DNA from 4 places in the Streptomyces sp. NPDC059897 genome. Region 2 is predicted to be linked to each of the others. Evidence: riboswitches for the same ligand, from Rfam matches in the RefSeq annotation. Region 2 holds a riboswitch; each other region holds the start of a gene.
The links. Region 2 has a riboswitch for cyclic di-AMP ahead of ACFV9W_RS27840 (M23 family metallopeptidase). Riboswitches for the same ligand answer to the same signal wherever they lie in the genome.
Positions count from the first base shown of each region.

Region 1: it holds a riboswitch for cyclic di-AMP, as region 2 does, so the genes downstream of both, ACFV9W_RS31315 (M23 family metallopeptidase) here and ACFV9W_RS27840 (M23 family metallopeptidase) in region 2, are expected to answer to the same signal.
Region 3: it holds a riboswitch for cyclic di-AMP, as region 2 does, so the genes downstream of both, ACFV9W_RS05995 (NlpC/P60 family protein) here and ACFV9W_RS27840 (M23 family metallopeptidase) in region 2, are expected to answer to the same signal.
Region 4: it holds a riboswitch for cyclic di-AMP, as region 2 does, so the genes downstream of both, ACFV9W_RS32165 (M23 family metallopeptidase) here and ACFV9W_RS27840 (M23 family metallopeptidase) in region 2, are expected to answer to the same signal.

Region 1 is NZ_JBHWKQ010000039.1:48,285-53,139, reverse strand. It holds gene ACFV9W_RS31325 (PrsW family intramembrane metalloprotease) at 1-464, shown strand, start outside; gene ACFV9W_RS31320 (aldo/keto reductase) at 501-1,457, opposite strand; gene ACFV9W_RS31315 (M23 family metallopeptidase) at 1,601-2,653, opposite strand; cyclic di-AMP (ydaO/yuaA leader) riboswitch at 2,665-2,800, opposite strand; gene ACFV9W_RS31310 (PP2C family protein-serine/threonine phosphatase) at 3,066-4,184, opposite strand; tRNA gene ACFV9W_RS31305 (tRNA-Met) at 4,370-4,443, opposite strand; gene ACFV9W_RS31300 (alginate lyase family protein) at 4,506-4,855, opposite strand, start outside.
Region 2 is NZ_JBHWKQ010000030.1:26,588-31,442, reverse strand. It holds gene ACFV9W_RS27850 (M16 family metallopeptidase) at 1-736, shown strand, start outside; gene ACFV9W_RS27845 (M16 family metallopeptidase) at 754-2,121, shown strand; cyclic di-AMP (ydaO/yuaA leader) riboswitch at 2,378-2,540, shown strand; gene ACFV9W_RS27840 (M23 family metallopeptidase) at 2,554-3,354, shown strand; gene ACFV9W_RS27835 (GntR family transcriptional regulator) at 3,575-4,261, shown strand; gene ACFV9W_RS27830 (HPr family phosphocarrier protein) at 4,493-4,774, opposite strand.
Region 3 is NZ_JBHWKQ010000003.1:317,415-322,269, reverse strand. It holds gene pcrA (DNA helicase PcrA) at 1-1,827, opposite strand, end outside; cyclic di-AMP (ydaO/yuaA leader) riboswitch at 2,014-2,165, shown strand; gene ACFV9W_RS05995 (NlpC/P60 family protein) at 2,173-3,360, shown strand; gene ACFV9W_RS05990 (hypothetical protein) at 3,432-3,785, opposite strand; gene ACFV9W_RS05985 (NlpC/P60 family protein) at 4,092-4,855, shown strand, end outside.
Region 4 is NZ_JBHWKQ010000042.1:30,095-34,949, forward strand. It holds gene ACFV9W_RS32155 (TetR/AcrR family transcriptional regulator) at 1-365, shown strand, start outside; gene ACFV9W_RS32160 (SGNH/GDSL hydrolase family protein) at 408-1,190, opposite strand; gene ACFV9W_RS32165 (M23 family metallopeptidase) at 1,413-2,189, opposite strand; cyclic di-AMP (ydaO/yuaA leader) riboswitch at 2,193-2,365, opposite strand; gene ACFV9W_RS32170 (tyrosine-protein phosphatase) at 2,749-3,546, shown strand; gene ACFV9W_RS32175 (FtsX-like permease family protein) at 3,614-4,855, opposite strand, start outside.

The DNA of each region.
Region 1 (4,855 bases), on a different contig from region 2:
TCATGGTGCCGGTGTTCGGCGTCCTCACCTGGCTCGCGGTGTACGTGCGCCAGCGCGAGCTGCGCACCGTGCGCCAGGAACTGCCCGCCTACGTCGCCGCGGGCTGGCTCGCCCCGCCGGAGCCGTTCGCGCTCGGCTCGCTCAAGGCGCGGCGCCTGGCCCGCGACTTCGCCACGCACTACGGCGGCCGGACGGCGGCCACGGCGGTCGTCGAGTACGAGGACTACGCGACGTCCCTCGCACTGCTGCGCCACCGCGGCCGCCGCGGCAAGGCCGGCGCGGACTTCGTCGTACGGGAGCGGGAGCTGCTCGAGGCGCTGTGGGTGCGGCGCCACTACGCGCGCCCGGCGCTCGCGTACGGCTCCCAGATCGCGGCGCCGATGTGGCTGCCCCCGGTGTACGCGGGCCCGCTGGCACAGGGCCCCGCGTACCCCACGTACAACTACAACCCCTACCGGTACTGACGCCGGCCCTGCCGAGGGCTCACTGCTGCCGAGGGCTCACGCGGAAGCCACCGTCAGCCGGTCGAGGTCCGCCTGCGTCAGCCGCAGGTCCGCCACCGCGAGCAGCGCCGGGAGCTGTTCGACGGTCCGCGCGGACGCGATCGGCGCCGTCACCGTGGGCTGCGCGGCGAGCCAGGCGAGGGCGACCGTGGCGATCTCCGCGTCGTGGGCCTGCGCGATCTCGTCGAGGGCGGTCAGGACCCGCTGCCCCCGCTCGGTCTCCAGGTGCTTGCCCGCACCGGCGGCCCGCGCGCTGTCGACGGCGACGCCCGGCCGGTACTTGCCGGTCAGGAAGCCGGAGGCGAGCGCGTAGTACGGCACGGAGCCGAGGCCCGCGCGGGCGGCGACGTCCTGGAGTTCGCCCTCGTACGTGTCGCGCGAGACGAGGTTGTAGTGCGGCTGGAGCGCGACGTAGCGGGCGAGGCCCTCGCGGTCGGAGAAGTCGAGGGATTCCTTCAGGCGCTCGGCGGAGATGTTCGACGCGGCGATGTGCCGCACCTTGCCCGCCTTCACCAGCTCGTCGAGGGCGCCGATGATCTCCTCGACCGGCACCTCGGGCTTGTCGTAGTGCGTGTAGTACAGGTCGATGTGGTCGGTGCCCAGGCGCTTCAGGGAGGCGTCGGCCGCGGCCTTGATGTTGGCGGCGGACAGGCCCTGGTACTCGGGGTGCTGGCTGCCCTTGGTGGCGATGACGACGTCGTCGCGGCGCCCGCGCGAGGCCAGCCACGTGCCGATGACGGTCTCCGACTCACCGCCCTTGTTGCCGTCCACCCAGGCCGAGTACACATCGGCGGTGTCGATGAAGTTGCCGCCCGCGGCGACGTACGCGTCGAGCACCTCGAAGGACGTGGCCTCGTCGGCGGTCCAGCCGAACACGTTGCCGCCCAGGGAGAGCGGGAAGACCTCGAGGTCGGAGGTGCCGAGCTTGCGCAGCGTGGAAGAGGAGGAAGTCATGCTCTGCCTCAACACCCGTACGGAATACGGTATTCCGGGCGCACCCCGGAAGTTGCCCCAAGAATGGGCAAACCGGCAGCCCTGACGTCGGGGGGTCAGCGCCAGGACCGCCGGGGTTCACGGGTTCACGGACTCATGGGTCCTCAGAGAGAGAGGCCCTTGTCGCGCAGCCACGACCCGGGGTCGACGCCGGTGGACTGCCCGTCGGGGTGGACCTCCAGGTGGAGGTGCGGCCCGGTGACATTGCCCGTGGCGCCCACGCGGCCGATGACGTCGCCGGTGGTGACCTTCTGGCCCGCGCTGACATTGAGCGAGGACTGGTGGCAGAACCACAGCTCGGTGCCGTCGTCGAGCGTGAGCACCGTGCGGTAGCCGTACGCGCCCGCCCAGCCGGCCTCCGTGACCGTGCCGGAGTGGATGGCGCGGATCGGGGTACCGGTGGAGGCGGCGAAGTCGAGGCCCGTGTGGTAGCCGGAGGACCACATGGAGCCGGGCTGGCCGAAGGTGCCGGAGAGCGTGTACGAGGCGACCGGGAGCTTGAAGGCGGCGGCCAGCTTGCGCAGGCGCTCCTCCTCCGCCTTGCGGCGGGCCTCCGCCTCGGCCTTCTTCTTCGCGGCGATCTCCTTGGCCTTCGCCGCGTCCTGCTTGGCGGCGGCCTCTTCGGCGGCCTGCTGCGCGGCGGCCTCCTCGGCGGCCTGCTTCGCGGAGGCGTCGGCGGCGTCCTGCTGCGTCTCGGCCTGCTGCATGATGCGGGCCCGCAGTGCCTCGCCCGCGCCGGTCTGTCCGTCGGCGGCCTCGGCCTGGGTGATTCCGGCGCCGCTCAGCGGGGAGGCCGTGGCGCCGGAGTCGGAACCGGAGTCCGAGCCGTCGGATATCAGCGAGCCCACGCCCGGCAGCGACTTGGCCTCGGGCAGCGAGTCCTTGACCGCGGAGAGGTCGGGCATGGAGATGTGGACCGGCGGCTTGCCGCCCTGTGCGGTGGCGATGCCGCCCGCACCGACGGCGGCGACCACGCCGACGCCGAGAACAGTGGAGCTGCGCGCGAATCCGCCGCGGCGGCGGGCTACGCGATGCCTGCCGCGGACGGGAGCGAGGGACTCCTCGGTGGGATTCCACTCTTCCCAGGTCTCCTGCTCGACGCCGGAGGTGTCTTCGGGGCCGTAGAAGAAGTCGGGGGCAGGCCGGTTCGACGCCACGGGGGCGCTCTCCTTTCCTTCCTTCTCGCCTACCGGGTTAGCTGACGGGTTCGGAGCAGGAAGGTCTCCTACGGACACCAAAGGTGTCCGATTCACCCCAAGTTGGTGGTTCCCCGGCTCCCTTGCGGGATTAGGCGTGTGCGCACGGAGCCATCTCTTGTGACGGCTGGGACGACCGCGCTGCGTTATCGAACGTTAATAGACAGCAGACAGTAATTCCAAGCGCTTCCCACTGATCGTTCACGACTCTGGCCAGGACTTTTCAGGACACTAGCGGGCGGAACGGGGCGAGTTGACGTCACACCGTCCCCACATTCAACGGACTCAATCCTCTGACGGTACGTCAATTGTTATGCGGAGCGACGCCGTTCGACTACGGTCGGCTACCTCGAGTAACAAACGATCAAGGACCTCAGGTCCGCCGCACGGCGAGCAGCGCCATGTCGTCGGTCGTCCCGTTGCCGGTGTGCGCGCGCACCTCCGCGGCGAGGGCCGCGAGGAGTTCCTCGGGCCCCGGGAAGAGGCGTCCCGACAGCCGGGCCGCCGGATCGTAGAAGCGGCCGTTCGCGTCGCGCGCCTCGGAGAGCCCGTCGGTGTAGAGCAGCAGCGTGGCCGCGGACGGGAACGCCGCCTCGACGGCCCGGTCGGGCCAGCTGCCCAGTTCGCTCATGCCGAGCGGCAGCGCCGCCTGGCACGGGTCGAGCGCGCGTACGGTGCCGTCGCCGAGCAGCAGGAGCGGGGCGGGGTGACCGCGGTTCAGGACCCGCACGAGGTCGACGCCGTGCGGGATCTCGGCGAGCACCGCGGTGGTGAAGCCCTCGAAGTCGTCGATGCCGCTGCGCCGGGTGCCCTCGCGGGCCAGGGCCCGCTCCAGGCGCTGGGCGACCGCCTCCAGGGAGCCCTCCTGCTCGGCGGCCTCCCGGAACGCCCCGATGACGACGGCGACCGCCGCGACCGCGCCGAGCCCCTTGCCGCGCACGTCACCGACGATGATCCGGATGCCGTGCGGGGTGTCCTGGACCGCGTACAGGTCGCCGCCGATGAACGCGTCGGCCTGCGCCGCCTCGTAGCGCGCCGCGATGGCGAGACCGCCGAGCCGCCGGGCCGGCTCCGGCAGCACCGCCAACTGGGCGGCCTGGGCGATCTCACGGGCGGAGGCCAGCTGCTCGTAGCTGCGGTAGACGATCCGGTTGAGCAGGCAGGCCAGCAGGCAGACGGTGGCCACGGTGACGATCTCGGTGACGAACACGGAGTCGAGGTTCTCCGTGAAGCGCAGGTGCACCGCGACGATCGCTCCGATCGACACCACGCCGACCAGGGCCGTCGCGCCGAGCGAGAAGAACGGGGCGGCCACCAGCGGAGCCGCGCTGAACAAGGGGGCACCGGGGAAGCCGCTGGGGGTGACGTACTCGTAGACCGCGCCGCCGATGACGAGCAGCAGGGGCAGCAGCCGAAGGAAGAGGCGAGTGCTCGCGGTGTCGGAGCCGTGCCTCCTCCGTCTCCAGCCGGTGCCTCCTGTTCGCTGCCCCACCACTCGTCTCCTGCCGTTCCCTGCCAGCTTCCGGCGTCTCACCAAGAGTTCCCGCACGGGGACGCGGAGGCGAGCAGGGGTGGGCCGTACGGGTGGGGAACGTGACGTGCGCAACACGGGCGAGCATGCGGAAAACAAACGAACAGGGCCCGGAATCTCATGAGATTCCGGGCCCTGTTCTTCAGTAGCGGGGACAGGATTTGAACCTGCGACCTCTGGGTTATGAGCCCAGCGAGCTACCGAGCTGCTCCACCCCGCGCCGTTGTGTTCACAACTCTACGCCATCAGGGGGAGTGAACGCGAATCGCTTCGCGTGACCGCTCACGCGGCGGCGTGCGTCAGCGTCTCCCACGCCACGAACAGGTCGTCCGTCCCCTCGGGACGCTGCTTCTCGGTGAGCCTCTCGGTGTGCGGGAGGTCCATCTTCAGCCGCCCCTGTAGGTGCTGGAGCCCCACCTCCGTGTCGGGCCCCATGTCCCGCTGCACCTTCCCGCCGCACAGCCAGGACGGGGCCTTGGCGCCCAGCTGGTACTTGGAGTGCAGCTCCAGCGCCGCGGCGAGCCGGTCCTTCACCTCCCCGTACAGGTCGACGCCCTGGTGCCAGGCGGTCTCGGCCATGTGGGAGGTGGCGGCGAGCGAGTAGCTGGCGTGCTTGAAGTTGCGGCAGGTCT
Region 2 (4,855 bases):
GCTGTCGATCGTCGGCGACATCGACCCCGAGCAGACGCTGGCCTGGGTCGAGAAGTACTTCGGCTCCATCCCCGGCCACGACGGCAAGCCCGCCCCGCGCGACGGCGCGCTCCCGGAGGTCATCGGCGAGCAGCAGCGCGAGGTCGTCGAGGAGGAGGTCCCGGCGCGCGCCCTGATGTCGGCCTACCGGCTCCCGCAGGACGGCACGCGCGCGTGCGACGCCGCCGACCTCGCCCTGACCGTCCTCGGCGGCGGCGAGTCCTCGCGCCTCTACAACCGCCTCGTACGCCGTGACCGCACCGCCGTGGCGGCCGGTTTCGGCCTGCTGCGCCTCGCAGGGGCGCCCTCGCTGGGCTGGCTGGACGTGAAGACCTCCGGAGACGTCGAGGTGCCGGTCATCGAGGCCGCCGTCGACGAGGAGCTCGCCCGGTTCGCCGAGGAGGGCCCGAGCCCCGAGGAAATGGAGCGCGCCCAGGCCCAGTTGGAGCGCGAGTGGCTGGACCGCCTGGGCACGGTCTCGGGGCGCGCCGACGAGCTGTGCCGCTACGCCGTCCTGTTCGGCGACCCGCAGCTCGCCCTGACCGCCGTGGGGCGCGTCCTGGACGTGACCGCCGAGGAGGTCCAGGAGATCGCCAAGGCGCGCCTGCGCCCCGACAACCGCGCGTCCCTCGTGTACGAGCCGACCGCGCCCGCCGACACCGAGACCGCCGAGATCACCGAGGAGGCGGGCCAGTGACCGAGCAGCTCGCGAACATGGACTTCCACCCCCGGCCGCAGGCGGGCGAGCCCAAGCCGTGGGCGTTCCCGGCCCCGGAGCGCGGCGCGCTGCCCAACGGTCTGACGGTGCTGCGCTGCCACCGGCCCGGTCAGCAGGTGATCGCCGTGGAGGTGCACCTGGACGCGCCGCTCGACGCCGAGCCGAAGGGCCTCGACGGCGTCTCGACCATCATGGCGCGGGCCTTCAACGAGGGCACCGACAAGCACTCCGCCGAGGAGTTCGCCGCCGAGCTGGAGCGCTGCGGCGCCACGATGGACGCGCACGCCGACCACCCCGGCGTCCGTGCCTCCCTCGAAGTGCCGGCCTCGCGCCTCTCCAAGGGCCTCGCCCTCCTGGCCGACGCCCTGCGCGCCCCCGCCTTCGACGACAGCGAGATCGAGCGCCTCGTCCGCAACCGCCTGGACGAGATCCCGCACGAGAGCGCCAACCCGGCCCGGCGCGCCGCCAAAGAGCTCTCCAAGCAGCTGTTCCCGGCCGACGCGCGCGTGTCGCGCCCGCGCCAGGGCACCGAGGAGACCGTTTCGGCCATCGACGCGGCGGCCGTGCGCGCCTTCTACGACCGCCACGTACGCCCCGCCACCGCCACGGCGGTCGTCGTGGGCGACCTGACGGGCATCGACCTGGACGCCCTCCTCGCCGACACGCTCGGCGCCTGGACGGGCGGCACCGCCGAGCCCCGCCCCGTGCCGCCGGTCGTCGCGGACGACACCGGCCGCGTGGTCATCGTGGACCGCCCGGGCGCCGTGCAGACGCAGCTGCTCATCGGCCGGGTGGGACCGGACAAGCACGACCGTGTGTGGGCCGCGCAGGTCCTCGGCACGTACTGCCTGGGCGGCACCCTCACGTCGCGCCTGGACCGCGTCCTGCGCGAGGAGAAGGGCTACACCTACGGAGTGCGCTCCTTCGCCCAGGTGCTGCGTTCCGCGCCCGACGGCAGCGGCGCTGCGATGCTCGCCATCAGCGGCTCGGTGGACACGCCGAACACCGGTCCCGCGCTCGACGACCTGTGGAAGGTGCTGCGGACGCTGGCGGCCGGTGGCCTGACGGATGCCGAACGGGACACCGCCGTACAGAACTTGGTGGGCGTGGCCCCGCTGAAGTTCGAGACCGCGGCGGCCGTCGCGAGCACCCTCGCCGACCAGGTCGAGCAGCACCTGCCGGACGACTTCCAGGCGCAGGTGTACCGCCAACTGGCCGCCACGGGCACCGTGGAGGCCACGGCGGCCGTCGTGAGCGCGTTCCCCGCGGACCGGCTGGTGACGATCCTGGTGGGCGACGCCGCGCAGATCGAGGAGCCGGTCAAGGCGCTCGGCATCGGCGAGGTGACGGTGGTCGCGGGCTGAGTCCGCTTCCTGAGGCACACCTCTCCCGAGGCACACCACGAAGCCCCGGCGCCGGTATCGGCGGCCGGGGCTTCGTGGCGTCCGTCACGATCATCTCCAATCACCACACGATCACAAATGTCCGAATTGATGTAGAGGTTGCCTCTCTGCCCTGTGGCGTGCACTACAAAAGCCGGGTTCTGTTTGTCGATCCAAAGACGCCCCGCTTAGCGTTCCCTCCGGCTGTCCGCCAGACGTACGTCGCGCCCGCGACACCGGACAGTCATCGCCGAGTCCCCGTGGTGCGAGCCAGGGGAGCCGGGGACCCACCGAAGTCCCTGGGGTGAATCGGGCGCTCTTCCCGCGAGGGGAGGGGGCCCGTAGGAGACCTTCCTGCTCCGAACCCGTCAGCTAACCCGGTAGGCGAGAAGGAAGGAAAGGACCAGCCACTTCATGGGGTTCACCCGTGCCACCGGGAAGCACCGCCGTCCCAGCCGCCTGACGCGTACCACCGCTCAGGTCGCGGGCGTCGCCGCCATCACCACGACGGGCGTGGTGGGCGGTCTCGCCGCCCCCGCTCTCGCCGCCGACACCGCGATAGCCCCGCACGACGGCCTCACGCAGGCCATCGCCATCGGCGACTCCCTGGCCGAGCAGATTGACGCGCAGGCCACCGCGCAGCAGAAGGCCGCCGCCAAGGCGAAGGCCGAGGCCGAGGCCAAGAAGAAGGCCGAGGAGGCCAAGCGCAAGGCCGAGGCGGAGGCCAAGAAGCGCGCCGCGGAGAAGGCCGAGAAGGAGCGCGAGGCCAAGGAGCGCGCCGCCCGTGAGGCCGAGCGCAAGCGCCTGAACAGCTTCGTGTCGCCGATCGCCGGCTCGTACGTCTCCACCGCCTATCAGGCCGGCAGCGGCCTGTGGTCCTCCGGCAGCCACACCGGCATCGACTTCCACGCCTCCAGCGGCACTTCGGTGCACGCCGTCGGCATGGGCACCGTCGTCGAGGCCGGCTGGGGCGGCTCGTACGGCAACAACGTCGTGATCAAGATGAACGACGGCACGTACACCCAGTACGGTCACATGTCCTCGATCGGCGTCTCCGTCGGCCAGGACGTCACCCCCGGCCAGCAGATCGGCCTCTCCGGAGCCACCGGCAACGTCACGGGCCCGCACCTGCACTTCGAGGCCCGCACCGGCGCCGACTACGGCTCGGACATCGACCCCGTCGCGTACCTGCGCCAGCACGGTGTGAACGTCTGACCCGTCAGCGCACTCCACGAAAGCCCCGGCTCACCGAGCCGGGGCTTTCGCGTGCGTGGGTCTGCACTGTCCAAAAAATATCCCCGGATTCAGTTCCCTCGTCGGAAATTCAACTCCGGTGGAATAGAGTCTCCTGGTAAACGTTCCGGCCGCGCGTCATTCGTGCTTGACCGGGCGTCAATCGACCGCGTATCGCGGGCGTTGAGGCGGAGGTCGAGTCATGCGCATTCCCGCGCAGTCGGTATGCACAGCGATCCGCGACGACATCGTCGCTGGTGTCTACGAGCGCGGCGGCAGGCTCACCGAGGAACTGCTCGCGCGCCGCTACGGGGTCTCGCGCGTGCCCGTCAGGGAGGCGCTGCGCACCCTGGAGGCGGAGGGGTTCGTCGTCACGCGCAGGCACGCGGGCGCGTGCGTGGCCGAACCCACCGAGCGGGAGGCGGCCGACCTCCTGGAGATCCGCATGCTGCTCGAACCGATGGGCGCCGCCCGCGCCGCGCAGCGCCGCACCGAGGCCCACCTCAAGGTCCTGCGCGGCCTGGTCAGGCTGGGTCAGGAGCGCTCCAGGCGGGGCCAGAGCGAGGACCTGCGCTCCCTCGGCAACTGGTTTCACGAGACCCTCGTCCAGGCCTCCGGCAGCCCGGGCCTGATCACCCTGCTCACCCAGCTCCGCCACAAGATCGCCTGGATGTACGCGGTGGAGAGCCCGGCCAGGCCGGCCGAGTCCTGGGCCGAGCACGGCGCCATCGTCGACGCCGTGGCGCGGGGCGACGCGGAGCGTGCGCGGACCCTGGCCGCCCTGCACACGGAGCGCGCGACGGCCGCCCACAGGCTGCGCGTCCCCCGCGCGGGGGAGCGTGTGAGGTCTTCGCAACATGCAGTCAACACGGTGGGGCGTCAGGTTTAACAACGGCGCCGTATACAAAGAAGTGCGCTATTCGGAGAATGGGTCGAACGAGGTGCGGGGAATTCCCGCTGCCTATTGCTGCCCGCTTCTCCCTGTTCTTCGTCGACCCGTTCGTGCCGCGATTTCGAGTCGCGATTCCGAGTCTCGATTTCGCGCCGCAATGGTGAACGAAAAAGCCGCGCGCCCCGAAGAGGGGCACGCGGCTCAGACGTACTGCTTTTCGTCTTTGTGTCAGACGGTCTCGGGAAGCTCCTCGAGCCCCTCGGCGACCAGCTTCGCCAGACGGTCGAGCGCGGCGTCCGCACCCTCGGCGTCGGAGGCCAGCACGATCTCCTCGCCGCCCTGCGCGCCCAGGCCGAGCACGGCCAGCATGGAGGCGGCGTTGACGGGGTTGCCGTCGGCCTTGGCGATCGTCACGGGAACGCCGGCGGCCGTGGCAGCGCGGACGAAGATGGAAGCGGGGCGGGCGTGGAGGCCCTCGGCCCAGCCGACGTTGACGCGGCGCTCAGCCATGTGATGCTGCCCTTCAGGTGTCTCACGGTTGTCTAGACCAGTGTTCCATATCGGGAGGCGTGCGTGACGCGGACCCAGGTC
Region 3 (4,855 bases), on a different contig from region 2:
TCCGCCGCCCGTCCCGGTCTCGCCCTCCGCCGCGTCCTCGCCCGCGGCGGACTCCTGCTCGAACTCCAGGGCCACCGCGGCGAGTTCCTGAAGGTTCTCGATCCGGGTCTCGTCCTGCGGGTCGGTGGAGGCCTGCAGCTCGGCGAGGTACCCGGTGCGCTCCAGGATGGCCTCCAGCACCGTGGCCGGGCCCGCGCCCGACTCCACGATCGTGCGGAGGTCCTCCATCAGCGTGTTGAACCGCTTCACGGCGTTCGCCGAGCGGGCCGCCATTCCGTACGCCTCGTCGACGCGGCGCAGCGCCTGCGGGAAGGAGATCTTCTCGCGCTGGGAGAGCGCGTCGATCATCGCTTCGGCGCGGTCGCCGATGCCGCGCTTGGGCACGTTGAGGATGCGGCGCAGCGGCACCGAGTCCTCGGGGTTGGAGAGCACCCGCAGGTAGGCCAGGACGTCCCTGACCTCCTTGCGCTCGTAGAAGCGGACGCCGCCGACGACCTTGTAGGGCAGGCCGGTGCGGATGAAGATCTCTTCGAAGACACGGGACTGCGCGTTCGTCCGGTAGAAGACCGCGACGTCGCCCGCGAGCGCGTCGCCCGCGTCGGTGAGCCGGTCGATCTCGTCGGCGATGAACTGCGCCTCGTCGTGCTCGGTGTCCGCGACGTAGCCGGTGATCTGGGCGCCGGGGCCCTCGTTGGTCCACAGGTTCTTGGGGCGGCGCGACTCGTTCCGCTCGATCACCGCGTTCGCCGCGCTGAGGATCGTCTGCGTGGAGCGGTAGTTCTGCTCCAGCAGGATCGTCGTCGCGTTCGTGTAGTCCTCTTCGAACTGCAGGATGTTGCGGATCGTGGCGCCGCGGAACGCGTAGATCGACTGGTCCGCGTCACCCACGACGCAGAGCTCGGCCGGGTCCGCGCCCTCGCCTTCGGTGGGGCCGACCAGTTCCTTGACCAGCGCGTACTGGGCGTGGTTCGTGTCCTGGTACTCGTCGACCATGACGTGGCGGAAGCGGCGGCGGTAGTGCTCGGCGACGTCCGGGAACGCGCGCAGCAGGTTGACCGTCGTCATGATCAGGTCGTCGAAGTCCAGCGCGTTCGCCTCGCGGAGGCGGGCCTGGTACATCGCGTAGGCCTGGGCGAGGGTCTTCTCGAAGCCGTCGGCCGCGGTCGCGGCGAAGTCCTCCTCGTCGATCAGCTCGTTCTTGAGGTTGCTGATCTTGGCGCTGAAGGACTTCGGCGGGAACTTCTTCGGGTCGAGGTCGAGGTCGCGGCAGACGAGCGCCATGAGCCGCTTGCTGTCGGCGGCGTCGTAGATCGAGAAGGAGGACGTGAAGCCCAGCTTCTTGCTCTCGCGGCGCAGGATGCGGACGCAGGCGCTGTGGAACGTGGAGACCCACATCGCGTTGGCACGCGGGCCCACCAGGTCCTCGACGCGCTCCTTCATCTCGCCCGCGGCCTTGTTCGTGAACGTGATCGCGAGGATCTGGCCGGGGTGCACGCCGCGCTGGGCGAGCAGGTACGCGATGCGGTGCGTGAGGACGCGGGTCTTGCCGGAGCCGGCGCCGGCGACGATGAGCAGGGGGGAGCCGGCGTGCACCACGGCCGCGCGCTGGTTCTCGTTCAGTCCCTCCAGCAGGGAGGACGGGTCGAGGACGGGGCGCGGGGCGCCGTCCCGGTAGTGCGTGTCGCGCTCCGGGGGCACGCCGAACAGCCCGTCCGGCATCGGCTCCGGGGCCCCGTCGTCGTACTCGGGGTCCGGGGGCGGCGGCGGGGGTTCCTCCGCACCCTTCTGGAGGCCGGTCAGGAAGCTGTCGTCAAAGAGGCTGCTCATCGCTCTACGAGTCTAGGCCGCCCCACTGACAACCCGTGGCTGCCTTCAAAACTCCAAGGGCCTGCTGGAGGGCAGATCACGAAGATGTATCGGGCATATCGAACATCAACCTTCACAGCAGCCACACGAGTTGGCTACGGTGCAGCCGGGCAGTCCGTCCCCCCGTCCGCGAATGTCGCGGCGAGCGGGCAGCCCCCGCCGAGTTCCGTACGCCGTAAGGCAGGGAACCGGGGACCCACCGACCCTGGGGTGAATCGGTCAGCCGACCGTAGGGCAGCCTTCCGAGCACCACGCCCGAACCCGACAGCTAACCCGGTAGGCGGACGACGGAAGGAGTCGCCTGCCTTGGCGTCGCACCGCAAGCCCCGCAGCCGTTCCCGGATGACCGGCGGCCTTCGCACGACCCCCGCGGTCGGTATCACCACCGCCGCCCTCACCTCCGTGGCGCTGCTCTCGCAGACGGCGCAGGCCGCGCCCGCGCAGCCGTCGTCCAAGCCACGCCTCGAAGAGGTGCAGAAGAAGGTCGACACCCTGTACCGGCAGGCCGAGGTCGCCACCCAGAAGTACAACGGGGCGAAGGAACGGACCGACGCCAAGAAGCAGCAGGTCGACAAGCTCCTCGACGATGTCGCGCAGCGCACCGAGGAGATGAACACGGCCCGCCAGAAGCTCGGCAGGTACGCCGCCGAGCAGTACCGCTCGGGCAGTGTGAGCGACACGGCGACCATGTTCCTCGCGGACGACCCGGAGGACTACTTCTCGCAGCGCCAGCTGATGAGCCGGCTGACCGACGAGCAGAAGAAGTCGATCGACGACTATCAGAAGCAGACGCGCGAGACCGCGAAGAAGCGCACCGAGGCGCAGTCGAGCCTCGAGGACCTCACGGATTCGCAGACCGAGCTGAGGTCGACGAAGGAGACCGTGCAGTCGAAGCTCTCCGACGCGCGTCAGCTGCTGTCCGAGCTGACCGCCGAGGAGAAGGCGCGGCTCGCGGCGATCGAGAAGGCCAAGGAGGAGGCCGCCCGCAAGAAGGCGGCGGAGCTGGCCGCCAAGCAGAAGGCCGCGGAGGCGGCTGAGCGGAAGGCTGCCGAGGCGGCGAAGGAGCGGGAGCAGTCCTCCGGCTCGTCGTCCGGTTCCTCTTCCGGTTCCTCCGGTTCGTCGGACGCCTCGTACGCGACGAAGGCCGCGCAGGCGCTCGCGTTCGCCAAGGCGCAGGAGGGCAAGCCCTACGTGTGGGGCGCCACGGGGCCGGACTCGTACGACTGCTCGGGCCTGACGCAGGCGGCGTGGAAGTCCGCGGGGATCTCGCTGCCGCGGACGACCTGGGACCAGGTCGAGATCGGCAAGACGGTGCCGCTCTCCGACATCCAACCCGGTGACCTGGTGTTCTTCTATGACGACATCAGCCATGTGGGCCTGTACATGGGCGACGGCATGATGGTCCACGCGCCGAAGCCGGGAACGGTCGTGCGCGAGGAGTCGATCTACTACGACGGCACGTCGTCGATCCACAGCGTGGTGCGGCCGGCCTGACGTACGTACGCGAAAGGGCCCGGCAGGTGTGTCCTGCCGGGCCCTTTCGCGTGTGCGGCCTGCGCGGTCGCTCAGGTCCAGAGCACCGCGATGAAGATGTTGGCGACGGTGAGCGCGCCGACGGTGATGAAGAGGCCCTTCTCCGCCTTCTCCTCGTCCCGCTTCACGTAGACGATGCCGAGGATCACGATCAGGACCGCGAGCTTCACGCCGATCTTGATGTTGTTGACGGTGCTGCCGTCGGCCTGGTTGAGGCCGACCAGGGCGACGCCGGTCACCAGCATGGTCAGGGCGCCGTGCAGCATCGCCTTGTTGAAGCGGGCCGCGCCCTCCTTCATCGCCGACATCTGCGTGAGGAAGCCGCCGAGCAGCGAGGCGATGCCGATGATGTGCAGGCCGACGAAGAGGTGGATGAGTACGTCCATGGTTCGGAGCCTAACCGGGCGCCCGTGGGCCACTACGGGCACCCCTTTGCCACTCTGTTGTCACTCTGCGCCATCATCCATAACAAACGGACCAGTTGCGAACAATCCGGCACCAACCCGTTACGCAGAGGTTTAGCGTCCTTCCTCAGGTGACCGGCTCCCCACCGCCGCCCGGGCCAGGGGCGGCAGTCGGACACCACCGCCGAGAAAGGTCCGGCGGCGGCCCGCTCCCCCTGTGCGGGCCGCCGCCGGACGCGCGACCGGGGTCCGTGCGTTTCGGACGGGCGGCCCCCAGAGGAGGACCTTGTGCCGGCAGCACACCGCAAGCCCCGACCGCGTCCGCTCAGCGTCGGCAGGGCCCGCACCGCGGCCACCCTCGCCCTCGCCTCCGCGGCCGGCGTCACCGCCCTCGACGGCGGGGCGGCGCACGCGGAGCCCGAGCTCAGCCCCGCCCAGGTGAAGGCCAAGGTCGACAGGCTGTACCAGGAGGCGGAGGTCGCCACCCAGAAGTACAACGGCGCGAAGGAGGAGGCGGACGGCGCGCGGAAGAAGGTGGACGCCCTCCAGGACGAGGCGTCCCGGCGCACCGAGTCCCTCAACTCCGAGCGCGCGAAGCTGGGTTCGGTCGCGGCCTCCCAGTACCGCTCGGGAGGCGTGGACCCGTCGGTCCAGCTGCTCCTGTCCTCCTCCCCCGACGCCTACCTCGACAAGGCCTCCCTCACGGAGCGCGTCGGCGCGCGGCAGGCCGCATCGGTCGCCCGCGTACGGGGCGAACTCCGCGAGATCGACCAGCTGCGCGGCGACGCCGACGACACGCTCTCCCAACTCCGCGCCAAGAAGGCCGAGCTGGCGGACAACAAGAAGAAGGTGAAACGAAAACTCTCGGAGGCCCGCAGCCTCCTCGACCGCCTCACCCCTGAAGAGCGCACCCCCACCGCCGCACAGAGCGGGCACGCCTCACGCTCCGCGGAGCGCGCCGACCTCTCCCAGGCCCCCAACTCCCGCGCCAAGGAAGCGATCTCCTTCGCGTACGGCGCCCTCGGCAGCCCCTACGTATGGGGCGCCACCGG
Region 4 (4,855 bases), on a different contig from region 2:
GCTGGTACGCGCCGACGGGGCAGGCCAAGGGGTGGCGGCTGTGGATCGAGGGCTGGGCCGCGGCGCTGCGCGAGCCCGCACTGCGGGAGGTCACGCGGGACCTCGACCGGCAGTGGAAGGCGGCGCTCGCGGAGGTGGTCGCCGAGGGCGTGGCGGCGGGCGAGTTCACCTGCTCTGACCCGATGGGGGCGGCGCTGCGGATCACGGCGCTGCTCGACGGGCTCGCCGTGCAGCTGACTTCGTACGACGGCGGGCGCGCCAGGCCCGCCGCGGTGTCGCGGGCCCGCATGCTGGAGTGGGTGGACGAGGCGCTCGCCCGCGAACTGGGGCTCGAGCGCGCGGAGTTGACGGCGGTGGGGCGCTGACGGAATCCCGTCAGCGCCGCCGTACCGCCACGGGGGCAGGCGTCAGGATGCCGCCTCCAGGTGTGCCTTCACCGCGTGCGGGTCGATGAAGCCCTTGGCCTGCACCCGGTCGCCGGAGGACTCGCCGCGCAGCCGGCGCCCGATCCACGGCACCAGGAACTCCCGCGCCCAGTGGATGTCGTCGCGCCGCACCTCGAACGTGCCGCGCGGCGGCAGCAGCGGCCACGCCTGCTCGGGGTCGGCGGGGACCTCGACGCCGAGCGCCTGGGCGGCGCGCAGCGCCACGCGGGTGTGCCCCTCGGGCGACAGGTGGAGGCGGTCGCCGTCCCAGGCCCTGCGGTCCTGGATGGACTTCAGGGACCACAGGTCGAGCATCAGGCAGCCGTGGCGGTCGGCGATCGCCCGCACATGCATGTTGTACGTGGCGATCTTGCCGCGCAGGTGCTTGAGCACGGCCACGTCACGGGTGTCGAAGCCCGTGGCCACCATGACGGTGCCGGCCGCGTCGGCGAGCCGGGCGACGGCCTTCTCGAAGCGTTCGGCCACGTCGTCGGGGTCGGTGCCCGGGCGGATGATGTCGTTGCCGCCGGCGACCAGCGTCACCAGGTCGGGGGCCAGCTCGACCGCCTTGGGGACCTGGTCCGCGACGATCTGGTCGAGGAGCTTGCCGCGCACCGCCAGGTTCGCGTACTTGAAGGTGTCCTCGGGGACGCGGTCGTCCAGGAGGACGGCGAGCCGGTCGGCCCAGCCCGCGAACTTTCCGTCGGGTCCGGGGTCGCCGACGCCTTCGGTGAAGCTGTCGCCCACGGCCGCGAAGGACCGGATCGTGCCGTTGAGGTTGAGTGAGTCCGTGAGTGCTCTCGATTCGTGTGCCACTCACGTATTTTTGCTCGCGAAAAGTGACCTACGCCATCGTAGGTAGGGGTTGACGCGTGGTGAGATAGCCCACTCGCCACCTGGGGAATAAGCGCACGAACGCACTTCGGCGCCCGGGGAACCACCCCGGGCGCCGAAGAGAGCGGGTCGTCGCGTCCGCTACGAGAGGTCTCAGGCGTCGACGCCGTGCTCGCTCAGGTAGGCGATCGGGTCGATGTCCGAGCCGTAGTCCGCGGTGGTGCGGATCTCGAAGTGCAGGTGCGGTCCGGTGACGTTGCCCGTCGCGCCGGACTTGGCGATCTCCTGGCCGGCCGTCACGGTGTCGCCCTGGGCGACGCCGATCGAGGACAGGTGGCCGTACTGGGAGAAGTGGCCGTCGGCGTGCTCGATGACGACCTCGTTGCCGTACGAGCCGCCCGAGCCGGTCGACACGACGGTGCCGTCGGCGATCGACTTCACGGAGGTGCCGGTCGAGATCGAGTAGTCGGCGCCGGTGTGGCTGCCGCTGGACCACATGGAGCCGGAGTTGCCGTAGCCCGTGCCCTTGGCACCGTCGACCGGAGCCACGTAGTCGCCGGAGGCGGTGGTCTTGGCGCTCGTCTGCGTGGCGGCGGCCTCGTCCGCGGAGCCGCCCTCGGCGGCGCCGCCGAGGTTGAGCTTCACGCCGATCTTGAGGTGGTCGGCGTTGGAGCCGACGGCGTCCTTGTTGTCCGCGTACAGCTTCTTCCAGCCGCCGTCGACGTCCTGCGCCTTGGCGATCTTCGAGAGCGTGTCACCGGCCTTGACGGTGTACGTCGTGGCGTCGGCGGCACCGCCGGACGACGCGGCCTGCGCGCCGGTGGCGCCCATCAGCGGCAGCGCCACGGCGACTCCACCGGCGGAGGCGACGGCGGCGACACGGGCGATGCGGCGGGAGGTCGAAAGGCGGTGCTTTCCCTTTGCGGGCATGCTGAATTTCCTCTCCGTCGCCTACGAGGTGAGCTGTCGGGTTCGGGCTGGAGATGCCCGGCCGCGCCCGGAGTACGGGCACGGCTTCACCCCTAGCCGCTTCGGGAAATCCCCCTACGCGGCATCTTGCGTGTGGGTCCCCCGCTCCTGCCGTGACGGGTAGTCGAAAGGAATCCGGGCGGCGGCAGGACTAGGCGTTCCGACCGGATTGATTGGTGACCGTAGGCGAACCGCAATGGCGGCGACAACTGCCGAATTCACTTGAGGCGGCAATTCCTTGGGTTTCCGAGGCTCCCCCGTGTAACCCTGCGTCGACATTCCCCGCTTTACCAACGCCATACCTTCGGGGATTACTGGGGAGGCAATCAGGGCCGCCCACCACACAGCGTCACGAACATGAGGCCGGTCACGCACAGGCCCACAAGCCCCTCCGATTCATGCACAGTTGACACAGAACGGTGCGAATCGGACAGATGGTTGCCTGTGGAACCGATGTCGTATCGTCAGGAGCGCGCCCGCCGGCGACCCAACGCCGGTGCACCGATTGGGAGGAGCCCCTGTGACGCAGCACGCACCGTCCACCGAGCCCGAGCTGACCGGAGTGCGCAACTTCCGAGACGTCGGCGGCCTGCCCACCGTGGACGGCCGGCGCGTGCGCCCGGGCGTGCTGTTCCGCAGCGGTCACCTCGCCCACGCCACCGCCGAGGACTCGGCCTTCCTCTCCTCCCTCAACCTGCACACGGTCTTCGACTTCCGTAACTCCGCGGACCAGAAGCTGGAGGGCGCCGACGTCGAGCTGCCCGGTGTGCGCAATCTCAACCTGCCGCTCAACGATCCGGCCGACGGCGCCGAATTCTGGGCCATGGTCCGCGACGGCGACATCGAGCAGCTGCGCCAGATCCTCTCCGGGGGCCGCGCGGCGAACCGCCTCGTCGAGTCCTACCGCACGATGATCAAGGAGCGCACCGCCGAGCACAGCCGCGTGCTGCACTCCCTCGCCGAGGACAGCCTCCCCGCGCTGATGCACTGCGCGGCCGGCAAGGACCGCGCGGGCCTGTCGATCGCGGTGACGTTGCTCGCGGTGGGCGTGGAGCGCGACGCCATCGAGGCGGACTACCTCAAGTCGAACGAGAAGCACCGCCGCTACAACGTCCGCCGCACCGCCACCGCGAAGGACGCCTACTCCCCCGAGGTCATGGAGCTGCTCAGCCCGCTCTTCGACGCCCGCATCGAGTACCTCAACGCCGGCCTCGAGACCATCGACGAGGAGTGGGGCAGCACGGACCGCTACCTCGAAGAGGGTCTGAAGGTCACCGCGGCCACGCGCGAGCGGCTGCGCGAGCGTCTGCTCGACTGACCGCCGGACACCGTACGGTGCCGGAGGTCACACCATGCCGGGGCCACTCGGTGCCGGGTGTCCGACCTCACCCCTCCCCCTCGCGGAGCGCCGCGCGGGCGGGGAGGGTCACGGCGAGCAGGCCGAGGCACACCGCGCCCCCGGCGAACATGCCGTACAGCAGCGGCGGTATGTACGGGGACTCCCCCGTCAAGCCGCGCATCATCGGGGTCAGCGTGATCATCGCGATGGTGGTGCCCAGCGCCACCCCCGCCGCCGACACCAGCAGGCTCTCCCAGCGCAGCATCCGCAGCACCTGGCGGCGCGTGGACCCGACGAGGCGGAGCACGGTCAGTTCGCGACGGCGGTCCAGGACCGTCATCACCAGCGTGTTGACCGCCGCGACGGCGGCGAAGCCGCCCAGGACCGCGGCCATCATGTAGTTGGACCAGGCGCCCAGTTCGTCGTCCACGCTCCGCGCGACGGCGTAACCCGAGGTGTCGGTGACCTGGCCGAGCGCGGTGAGCGGCCCGGCGTCGCCGCCGCGCACGAGCAGCGTGCCGTCGAAGCCCGACGTGACGTGTCCGGCGAGGGACGCGCGGTCCATGGTCACCGCCGGCAGGCCAAGGCCCCGGCCGTAGACCGCGGCAACCTCAGGGCGGGCCTTCGTGCCGTCGGGGAGGTGGAGCGGCAGCCTGTCGCCGACCTTCACCTTCGCCGCCGTGGCGAGGGTCCGGTCGATGGCGATGCGGCCCGAGCCCACCCGGTCCAGGCTGCCGCCGCGCACATCCAGGTCCTGCACCTTGGCGAGCTCGGCGCCGGAGCCGGAGATGCCCTGCGTCGCGGTCGCCTGCAGCGAGGTCTCGCCGCCCGAGTCGACCGGGACGAGCACCTGCGTGTGGAGCAGGCTCACCGCCGCGTCGACGCCAGGTGCACGGGCGGCCCGGTCGGCGGCGCCCGCGGGCAGGCCCGCCGGGTTGGTGACGACGTGGTCCGCCGTGAGGCCCGCGCGCAGCTGGTCCGCGGAGACCCTGCTCTCGCTCGTGTGCATGAACACCAGCGTCGAGGCGAAGGCCATCGCCAGCACGATCGGCGTGATCGCGGAGGCCAACCGGCGTGAGTTCGTACGGGAGTTGGCCGCCGCCAGCGAGGCCGAGGCGCCACCGCCGCGCAGCAGCAGGCCGAAGATCGCCGCGCACAGCCGGGCCACCAGCGGGCCGAGCAGGGCCACGGCGAGCATGAAGAGCATCACGACGCCGAGGGAGGCGTTGGCCGCGTCGGCACCGCCGGTCGTGGCCGCGACGCCCGCGAGCGCCGAGCCGCCACCGAG